DNA from 3 places in the Novosphingobium aquae genome. Region 1 is predicted to be linked to each of the others. Evidence: predicted binding sites of a transcription regulator. Region 1 holds the regulator's gene; each other region holds the start of a gene.
What was found. The regulator LexA, encoded in region 1, represses DNA repair genes until DNA is damaged. The targets are predictions, from matches to a motif close to GTTCCNCNCTTGTTCT.
Positions count from the first base shown of each region.

Region 2: the regulator LexA is predicted to act here: its motif matches at 1,285-1,300, upstream of WG900_RS19095 (ribonucleoside-diphosphate reductase subunit alpha).
Region 3: the regulator LexA is predicted to act here: its motif matches at 1,294-1,309, upstream of WG900_RS07165 (ATP-dependent helicase).

Region 1 is NZ_JBBHJY010000001.1:690,961-694,234, reverse strand. Features, by position in the region: gene moaC (cyclic pyranopterin monophosphate synthase MoaC) at 1-291, shown strand, start outside; gene WG900_RS03470 (molybdopterin molybdotransferase MoeA) at 288-1,490, shown strand; gene lexA (transcriptional repressor LexA) at 1,595-2,281, shown strand; gene WG900_RS03460 (ComEC/Rec2 family competence protein) at 2,275-3,204, opposite strand; gene WG900_RS03455 (ComEC/Rec2 family competence protein) at 3,242-3,274, opposite strand, start outside.
Region 2 is NZ_JBBHJY010000012.1:102,483-105,756, reverse strand. Features, by position in the region: gene WG900_RS19105 (alpha-2-macroglobulin family protein) at 1-413, opposite strand, end outside; gene WG900_RS19100 (GlsB/YeaQ/YmgE family stress response membrane protein) at 551-796, opposite strand; gene WG900_RS19095 (ribonucleoside-diphosphate reductase subunit alpha) at 1,525-3,274, shown strand, end outside.
Region 3 is NZ_JBBHJY010000002.1:373,848-377,121, reverse strand. Features, by position in the region: gene WG900_RS07165 (ATP-dependent helicase) at 1-1,289, opposite strand, end outside; gene WG900_RS07160 (hypothetical protein) at 1,410-2,090, shown strand; gene WG900_RS07155 (MFS transporter) at 2,337-3,274, shown strand, end outside.

The sequences.
Region 1 (3,274 bases):
GGGATCATGGCGGCGAAGAAATGCGCCGAACTGATCCCGCTGTGCCACCCGCTGGCACTCGATTCCGTGACGGTCGATTTCGCGCTTGAGGATGGCGGCGTGCGGGTCACCGCCAGTGCCTCGCTCAGCGGGCGTACCGGCGTGGAAATGGAAGCGATGACCGCATGCTCGATTGCCTTGCTGACAATTTACGACATGGCCAAGGCGATCGACAAGGCAATGGTCATCGGCGAAGTCCGCCTGCTCTCCAAAAGCGGTGGCAAATCGGGCGACTGGACCGCTCCGGAATGAGCGCGATGCTGACGCTGGAAGATGCACAGGCGCGCCTGCTCGCGCTGGCACCTGTTCTACCGATCCAGAACGTCGACGTGCCGGGAACACTCGGCCGCTACCTTGCCGAGCCACTAAAAGCGCGCCGTACCCAGCCTGCCGCGCATGTTTCGGCAATGGATGGTTATGCCGTGAAGGGCCCGGACCTTGGCGGGCCGTGGACCATCATCGGCGAAAGTGCCGCCGGACATCCCTTTTCCGGCACGGTCGCTGGCGGCCAAGCCGTGCGCATTTCCACCGGGGCGCTGCTACCTGCAGGCGCGGATGCCGTGATCGTTCAGGAAGACCTTGTCCGCAATGGCGACCATTTGTCGCTCACCGGCACCCCGCCATCGCCGCCGGGCAAGCATATCCGGCTTTGCGGATCAGATTTCGGCATCGATACCGAGCTGCTCTCCGCCGGCACGCGCATCGGTCCGGCGCAACTGGCACTCGCCATCGCCGCCGGGCACAAGCACCTCGCCGTGCGGCGCGTCCCCCGTGTGGCGATCATCGACAGCGGCGACGAACTGGCGAGCGATCCCGAGGACTGCGCCGCGCATCAGGTGCCCGCCAGCAATGGCGCGATGCTGGCCGCGCTGCTCGCCTCGCTGCCTTGCGAGGTCGACCGGATCGGCCCGGTGCGCGACGACCTCGTCCTGCTGACCGACGCGTTCCATCTGGCCCGTGATGCCGACATTATCGTCACCACCGGCGGCGCATCGGTGGGCGATCATGACCTGATCCGCCCCGCCATCGAAGCATGGGGCGGCACAATCGATTTCTGGAAAGTGGCGATCAAGCCGGGCAAGCCCCTGCTCGTCGCCACGCGCGGGTCGCAGGTCGTCGTCGGGCTGCCAGGCAATCCGGTGTCGAGCCAAGTCACTGCGCTGCTGTTCCTGCTGCCCCTGCTGCGCGCCGCGCTGGGCGCCGCCGATCCCCTGCCCCGGACCATCGACCTTCCGCTGGCCGCGCCGCTACGCGCTGGCGGCGACCGGCGGGAGTTCCTGCGCGGAAGGCTGGTGGCCGGCGGTGTCGAGGTTCTCACTCAGCAGGACAGCGGCGCGCTGGCAGCGATGGCCGCCGCGCAAGTGCTGATCGATCACCCCGTTCAGGCACCCCGGCAAGAAGCTGGCGAAACGGTATCGGTGATTTTGCTCGGAAATGGCGGCATTGCGTGACCATGTTCTTGACTTGGTCCGAATCGTTGCTTAATTGTTCCGCATTCGTTCACTGAACGGCGCAGGAATACCCCAGGCGCGTTCCGGTTGAGGAGTGACGCAAGATGCTGACCCGCAAGCAGCACGAATTGATCCGCTTCATCCAGGTCAAACTGGAAGAGACCGGCATTTCCCCGAGCTTTGAGGAAATGAAGGAAGCGCTCGACCTGAAATCGAAGTCGGGCGTGCACCGCCTGATCTCGGCGCTTGAGGAACGCGGCTTCATCCGCCGCCTGCCCAACCGCGCCCGCGCATTGGAAGTGCTGCGCCAGCCGGACAACATCGGCCAGACCGCGCCCAAGCCGGCGAATACCAACACGGTGGCTCCGCCGCTCCGTGCTCCGGCTGCTACTCCGCGTCCGGCCAACGACGTCATCGAAATCCCGCTCCACGGCAAGATTGCCGCCGGCATGCCGATCGAGGCGCTGGAAGGCCAGTCGAGTCTGCCGGTTCCGGCGGCGCTGCTCGGCCCCGGCGAACACTTCGCGCTTGAGGTATCGGGCGATTCGATGATCGAAGCCGGCATTCTCGACGGCGACTTTGCGCTCATCCGCAAGACGAACACCGCGCGCGACGGGGAAATCGTCGTTGCGCTCGTCCACGGCGAGGAAGCAACGCTCAAGTACCTGCACCGCGAACAGGGCGGTGTGCGGCTGGATCCGGCCAATGCGGCCTACGATCCGCAGCACTTCGGCCCGGGTGAGGTTGAGGTTCAGGGCAAGCTCGCCGGCCTGCTCCGTCGCTATCACTGAGGCAGCGGACTGCTGCTGTTCGAACCGCGCGGCGAGACTTTTCGAGGTCTCGCCGCAGCCGGTTCCTGCCACCAGCCATGTGCCCCCTGCCCAGAGGCGACGGTGGTGACTGCCTTGCTTTCCAGATCAATCACCAGTCCGCCCGTGCGGTAGAGCAGCGACTTATCGGCCTTCAGAAAACGCGGGCGGCAAGAGCGCGGTAACCAGCGGTCGGCGACGACGATGTCGCTTGCCGCGCAGGCTGCGGCCAGCTCATCCTTGGGCGCCCAGTCGGTCCCGCGGCCCATCAGCAAGTGCCAGGCCCTCCCGCCACGCTCGATGTCCAGCGCACAGAATTCCGGCGTACAACGGGCCTGCGGCAGGCTCTCGACGCTGCGAACCTCGCCGTTCATTCCCGCGAGTTCGGTGAGGTTCTGGCGGATATAATCGCTCTTCGATTCGCGCAGCACCACCAGTTCACTCTCCGCCAGTCCGGAAATGCCGACATGGCGGCCGTCACCCGATACCAGCAGGTCCGGCGGAGAAGTCATGGCAACCACACCATAGCCGATCATGACCGGCACGAGCCCCAGCAGGCGCTGCCGCCCGCGCCAAAGCGCCAGCCACATCCCGCCAACAACGAAGAGCGCGAAGCAGCCCTGCGTCATGGCGGGCAGATAAGTCACCGATCCGGGTTGCCCGGCCACCCAACGGGCAAGCCAGAGCAGAAGGTCCAGCGACAGCCCGGCGAGCCACCAGAATGGCGCGCCCGCTCCCACCGTATCGAACAGCAGGGCCAGTGCGATCAGCGGCATCGAGGCGAAAGTCGTCAGCGGGATCGCGATCACGTTGGCCAGCGCTCCATAGACCCCGGCGCGGTGAAAGTGGAACAGACCGATCGGCATCAGCGCCAGCTCGATCACCACGCCAGTGAGGACCAGCATCGCCAGCTGGCGCAGGAAGCCTTGCCACCAAGGCTCTTCACGGGGTGCCAGAAAGGCGCGGACCGGTGCA
Region 2 (3,274 bases), on a different contig from region 1:
CCGTCGCTGCCGGGGGCGAGCACGGCGCGCACCGAAGGGCCGCCGGTTTCGATCGGGAAGCTGGTGCTGCCGCCCACACTGACGCCGCGCAGGGTCGCCAGCTTGTCACGCAAAGTGACCTTGCAGCTCAGTCCGCCCGGGAGGGGCCTCGCAAAGTCGAGCACGAAGGTCTGCTGGTCGACCCAGCGTCCGGTGGCGGGAACAGGGCAATCGCTGGTCGCAGCTGGCGCGGCGCGCGGATCTCCGAGCGGCACCATGCTTTCGGAAAAGCGCAGAGTGAAGCGCTCAACCGCGCCGCCCGCTCCGCCGCCGGTGCCCGTGGTGGCCATGATGACCTGCGGCGTGGTGTCGCTCTGCGCGGCGAAGGGCAGGGCAGCGACGGCCAGCAGCGAAACAATCCAGCGCGCGCGCATATTATGTGCCCCCCATCCCGAGGTGATTCGTGGCCGCAGCTTCTCCTAAAGAGGCTGCGCTGTCCACGCCCGGGGCTGGGGGGCAGGTGACTTATTCTGTTAGGTTTTTCAAGTCGGCCCTGAGTTTCAAAATGAGGTCAGGCGCCAAGATTGAGCATCCGGCCCAGGAAGATCAGCACGATCGCGCCCAGGATCGAGGCAAGGATGCCCGCCCGGTTGAGCCCCGGCTTGCCGCGATTGGTGACCATGCCCGCCAGCAGCGAACCGGCGATGCCGAGGATCATCGTCCACAGCAGGCCCATATTGACCTCGCCGGGGTAGAAAAAGCGCCCGAGCGCACCGACGATGATGCCGACGATGGCGTAGGAAATGATGTTCATCATGGAATTGTACTCCCGTCCTTGTTGGGCAGGGCCTGAGCCTGCCCGATGACCAAGGGCTAACCCGCAAGGCGCCCATCGGCAACGGCAATCGCTGCGTTGCGCCAGTCATAACGCGAGTAGCACCGACAAGTGCCGATTCAACTGGGCGCAAGCAGGACTCGCTTCGTCGATGTGGAGAAAAAAAGTTGGTGGCCGCACTTTGACTCTTGCGCGGCGCACCAGCCTTGGATTTCCCGCGCGTCGCTGCGCCGCAAAAATCTTTGCGGGCCGCACCGGACCAGCCCCGAACGGGTTAGGCCAGCATTTACCCTCTTGCGCGCGATTCAGGATGAGGCACTATCAGTAGTGGTTCGACACTCGGGGGTACCCACAAGACCTAGATTTCACCGCAAGCCGCCAAATTCGGCGTGAACGGGTGGATTCGGTCCGGGTCAAGGGCGGAACGGCGCAGCTTGGGTGCGCAACGGGGGACAAGGCTGGGGAAAAACTTTCCCTTTTTGTTCTCCCAAAGATTGGGCGAGGCTGGTAGAAGGGGGTTTGCCCTTCGATTCGGTCCGCAAGCAGTGGACTTGGTTTGCCGCGTGTGTCGCGGCCGAACGGTTTGAACAGGGGCAGGCATAGTGGATTTCAGAAACGGGGACGCGTCCGTGTCGGACAATGATGTGATGGAAAACGTGGATCTGTCCGAAACGACGTCCGAACTCAGGGAGGCTCAACCGGCTTTGCCCATGACAGAAAAAAGCGATGCTGGAAGCGCGGCGCTGGTCGACAAGCTCGGCGCGGAGGCGCTGGCTGGCGCCCTGACTCAAGTTGCCAAGGCAGCAAAGAAGCCCAAGGAAGATTCGCATTCCATCCAGGCGCGCCGCTTCACCATCGTGACGGAAACGTCGCGCGATGCCCTGCTGACCGATTTCGGCAAGGACACGCTCGACGATCGCTACCTGCTGCCCGGCGAAAAGTACCAGGACCTCTTCGCCCGCGTCGCCGATGCCTATTCGGACGATCAGGACCACGCCCAGCGCATTTACGACTACATCTCGAAGCTGTGGTTCATGCCGGCAACCCCGGTGCTGTCGAACGGCGGCACGGGACGCGGCCTGCCGATCTCGTGCTACCTCAACTCGGTCGATGACAGCCTTGAAGGCATCGTCAACACCTGGAACGAGAATGTCTGGCTGGCCAGCAAGGGCGGCGGCATCGGCACCTATTGGGGCAATGTCCGCGGCATTGGCGAGCCGGTCGGCCTCAACGGCAAGACCAGCGGCATCATTCCTTTCGTGCGCGTGATGGACAGCCTGACGCTGGCGATTTCGCAAGGCTCGCTGCGCCGCGGTTCGGCCGCCTGCTACCTTGACGTGTCGCACCCGGAAATCGAGGAATTCCTCGAAATCCGTAAACCTTCGGGCGATTTCAACCGCAAGGCATTGAACCTGCACCACGGCGTGCTGCTCACTGACGAATTCATGGAAGCCGTGCGCGATGGCGCCGAATTCCACCTGCGCAGCCCGAAGGACGGTTCGATCCGTTCGACGATCGATGCGCGCAGCCTTTTCCAGAAGCTGGTCGAAAACCGCCTCGCCACGGGTGAGCCGTACATCGTCTTCTCCGACACCGTGAACCGCATGATGCCCAAGCATCACCGCGATCTCGGGCTCAAGGTCTCGACCTCGAACCTGTGTTCGGAAATCACCCTGCCCACCGGCCGCGACCACCTCGGCAATGACCGCACGGCGGTCTGCTGCCTGTCGTCGCTCAACCTGGAAACCTGGGAAGAGTGGAGCGGCGACGAGCGCTTCATCGAAGACGTGCTGCGCTTCCTCGACAACGTACTGCAGGACTATATCGACCGCGCCCCCGAAGAAATGGCCCGCGCCAAGTATTCGGCGATGCGCGAACGCTCGGTCGGCATGGGGGTCATGGGCTTCCACTCGTACCTGCAGATGAAGGGCGTGGCGTTTGAAAGCGCGATGGCCAAGGCGCTGAACTTCAAGATGTTCAAGCACATCGCCTCACGCGCCGACGAGGCATCGCTGATGCTCGCGCAGGAACGCGGCGCTTGCCCCGATGCGGCGGACATGGGCGTGATGCAGCGCTTTTCGTGCAAGATGGCGATCGCGCCGACCGCGTCGATCAGCATCATCTGCGGCGGCACGTCTGCCTGCATCGAGCCGATCCCGGCGAACATCTACACCCACAAGACGCTGTCGGGCTCGTTCGTCGTCAAGAACCCGTATCTTGAGAAGCTGTTCCAGTCGAAGTCGAAGGATTCCACCAACGTGTGGAATTCGATCCTCGAAAACGCCGGGTCGGTGCAGCACCTCGATTTCCTCAGCCCCGAGGAAAAGGCCGTCTACAAGACCAGCTTCGAGATCGACCAGCGCTGGCTGCTCGAATTCGCAGCGGACCGCACGCCCTACATCGATCAGGCGCAGAGCCTGAACCTCTACATCCCCGCCGATGTCGACAAGTGGGACCTGA
Region 3 (3,274 bases), on a different contig from region 1:
TCCAAGGCCTTGTCACCCAGGCCGCGCTTGGGCGTGTTGTAAATTCGTTCAAACGCGAGGTCGTCGGCCGGCTGCGTGATGATCCGCAGATAGGCCAGCGCATCGCGGACTTCGGCGCGTTCATAGAAGCGGAAGCCGCCGATGATCTTGTAATTCAGCCCGATAGCGATGAAGCGATCTTCGAACTCGCGCGTCTGGAACTGCGCGCGGACGAGGATGGCCATGGTGTTGAGGCTGGCACCTTCGCGCTCCAGCCGCTCGATCTCCTCGCCCACCCGGCGGGCTTCCTCGGGGCCGTCCCAGACTCCGATCACCTTGACCTTGTCGCCCGCGTGCCGCTCGGTCCACAGCGTCTTGCCCAGCCGCTGGCTGTTGGTGTCAATCAAGCCCGATGCGGCGGCGAGAATTTCCGGGGTGGAGCGATAGTTCTGCTCCAACTTGATCACCTTGGCACCAGGAAAGTCCTTTTCGAACTTCAAGATGTTCGCCACTTCGGCGCCGCGCCATGAATAGATCGATTGATCATCATCACCGACCACGCAGATGTTCTTGCGCTCCTGCGCGAGCAGGCGGAGCCACAGGTACTGGACCTGGTTGGTGTCCTGATATTCGTCGACCATGATGTATTTGAAGCGCTGGCGATAGATTTCGAGCACTTCGCGGTGTGTGCGCAAAATGTTGAGGATGTGCAGCAGCAGATCGCCGAAATCGCAGGCATTGAGCGCCTTCAGCCGGTCCTGATAGAGCCGGTAGAAATGCTGGCCCTTGCCATTTGCGTAGCTTTCGTTCTCCGCCGCATCGAGATCGCCGGGATTGAGCCCGCGGTTCTTCCAGCGATCGATGCAGGAGGCCAACTGGCGCGGCGGCCAGCGCTTGTCGTCCAAGCCCTCGGCCTGAATCAGCTGCTTGAGCAGGCGCAGCTGATCGTCAGTATCGATGATCGTGTAATTCTGCTGCAACCCGACCAGTTCGGCATGGCGGCGTAGCATCTTGGCCGCGATCGAGTGGAACGTGCCAAGCCACGGCATCCCCTCCACCGCAGGACCGATCAGATGGCCCACGCGCTCACGCATTTCGCGCGCTGCCTTGTTGGTGAAGGTGACGCAGAGGATCTCGCTCGGCCAGGCGAGGCGGCTGCGGACAAGATGAGCTAGCCGCGCGGTAAGCGCAGCGGTCTTGCCCGTGCCAGCGCCCGCCAGCATCAGCACCGGGCCTTCGGTGGTGAGCACGGCTTCGCGCTGGGGCGGGTTCAGGCCATCAAGCAGGGGATCGGGAGCAATATCGGACACGGTGCGAACAACTAGGGAACAAAGCGACGGGGCGCAAGCTGCGTGGGACAGGCGGAGGAACCTTTCGGGGGGCCGCTCGTATCCTTGGTCAGGTAACAGACAACGACGGAGTATTCAAAGATGCGCCCGATTTTTCTTGCGGGCTGCGCGGCTCTTGCCGTGCTTGCCGCCCCCATCTCGCTCAATGCCCAGACCGAATCCTCGACGGTGACTACTGCCGGGGGCCGCACTTATACGCTCACTCCCGAGCAGCAGACCCTGTTCAACGGCTGGACCGCCGACCAGCGCGCTTCCTATGAGGGATGGCCATATGAGGCGCGTGAATACTATTGGTCGCTGACCGGTGACCAGCCGATGGCCTGGTGGGCGCTGACAGATCCTCAGCGCCTGTCGTTCGTAAGCTGGCCGCTCGAATACCGGACCTATTACCTGTCACTCCCGGCTGAGCGGCAGAAGGGATACTGGGCGCTGAGCGATAGCCAGCGTGGCATGGTCTACAAGATGTCGCCCGAGCAGCAGGAAAAGGCTTGGGCGGCGGTGGCTGCGCAGATGGCCGGCCAGACCCCGGCGACTCCGGCAGACCAGGCCAACCCTCCGGGATTGGGGACGCCGACCACCGGCGTGCCCGATCCGCAGGCCGCAGCTCAGGCCGTGCCACCTGCCATGCCGGCTGATGCCAGCTATCAGGGCGGCCCCTACAAAGGCGCGCTGACGCCGCCGCCGGTAACCGCGATGAACAAGGACTATCCGGTCTGCACCAGCAAGCTGCAGGATAGCTGCCGCAATCGCGGCGGAAAGTGATTTGGAGGATTAGGGCTGCCTTGCCAGGATTTACAACTTGCAACAGGCTGTTCTCTTCCAATTCATCTTCGCCGATCTATTGAACCTCTCAAGCCATCGATGATGGCATTGAGTCCCAAAGGGTCGCACGAAAGGGCGGGGTTTAGGCCTCGCCCTTTCGCTTTGGGGAGGGCGCCGGGCTTTCGGGCTACGGCGCCCATTTCATTTTGTTGACAGGCGCGGGCCGAACGGCAACGCAGCCTAGCCATGCACCCTGTCCGCCAGCACGCCCGTGTCCTGTCCGCCGCCCTTGCCGGGACTGCGGTCGAATTCTACGATTTCTACATCTATGCGACGGCCGCCGCGCTGGTGTTTGGTCCGCTGTTCTTCCCGGCGCAGGATCCGGCGGCGCAGCTGGCGCTGTCATTCCTGACCTTCGGCATCGCCTTCGTCGCCCGCCCGGTCGGAGCCATCGCTTTTGGCCATTTCGGTGACCGCATTGGCCGCAAGTCCACGCTCGTCGCCTCGCTGATGCTGATGGGCGGATCGACGCTGCTGATCGCTTTCCTGCCGACCCATGCCATGGCCGAGGGCTGGGGCGCGGGCTGGCTCGCGCCGGCGCTGCTGTGCCTGTTGCGATTCGGGCAGGGATTCGGGCTGGGCGGTGAATGGGGCGGAGCGGCGCTGCTGGCAGTGGAGAACGCGCCCAAAGGCTGGGAGGCGCGCTTCGGTGCGGCCCCGCAATTTGGCGCGCCCGTCGGCTTTCTTGCGGCAAACGGCCTGTTTTTGTTGCTCGGGCTGTGGTTGCCCGAAGCGGAGTTCAAGGCCTGGGGTTGGCGCATCCCGTTCCTGCTGAGCGCTGTGCTGGTCGGCCTCGGCCTCTGGGTGCGGCTCAGGATCGGCGAGACGCCGCAGTTCCGTGCCGCGCTTGAGCAGGAAAAGCCGCCCGCCGTTCCGCTGGCACGCCTGTTCGCACAGCATGGCTGGGCAGTGCTGGCGGGGACGGCCGGGGCCATCGCCTGCTTCGCCATCTTCTACCTCGCGACAGCCTTTGCCCTTGGCGTCGGTACGACGACGCTGGGGTACAACCGCACTGAATTCCTAACAGCGCAGCTTGCCGCCAACTGTTTCCTTGCGCTGGGCATTGGCGTTGCCGCCCACCGTGCCGACAAGCAGGGCAGCCGTTCTACCCTCGCACTGGGCGC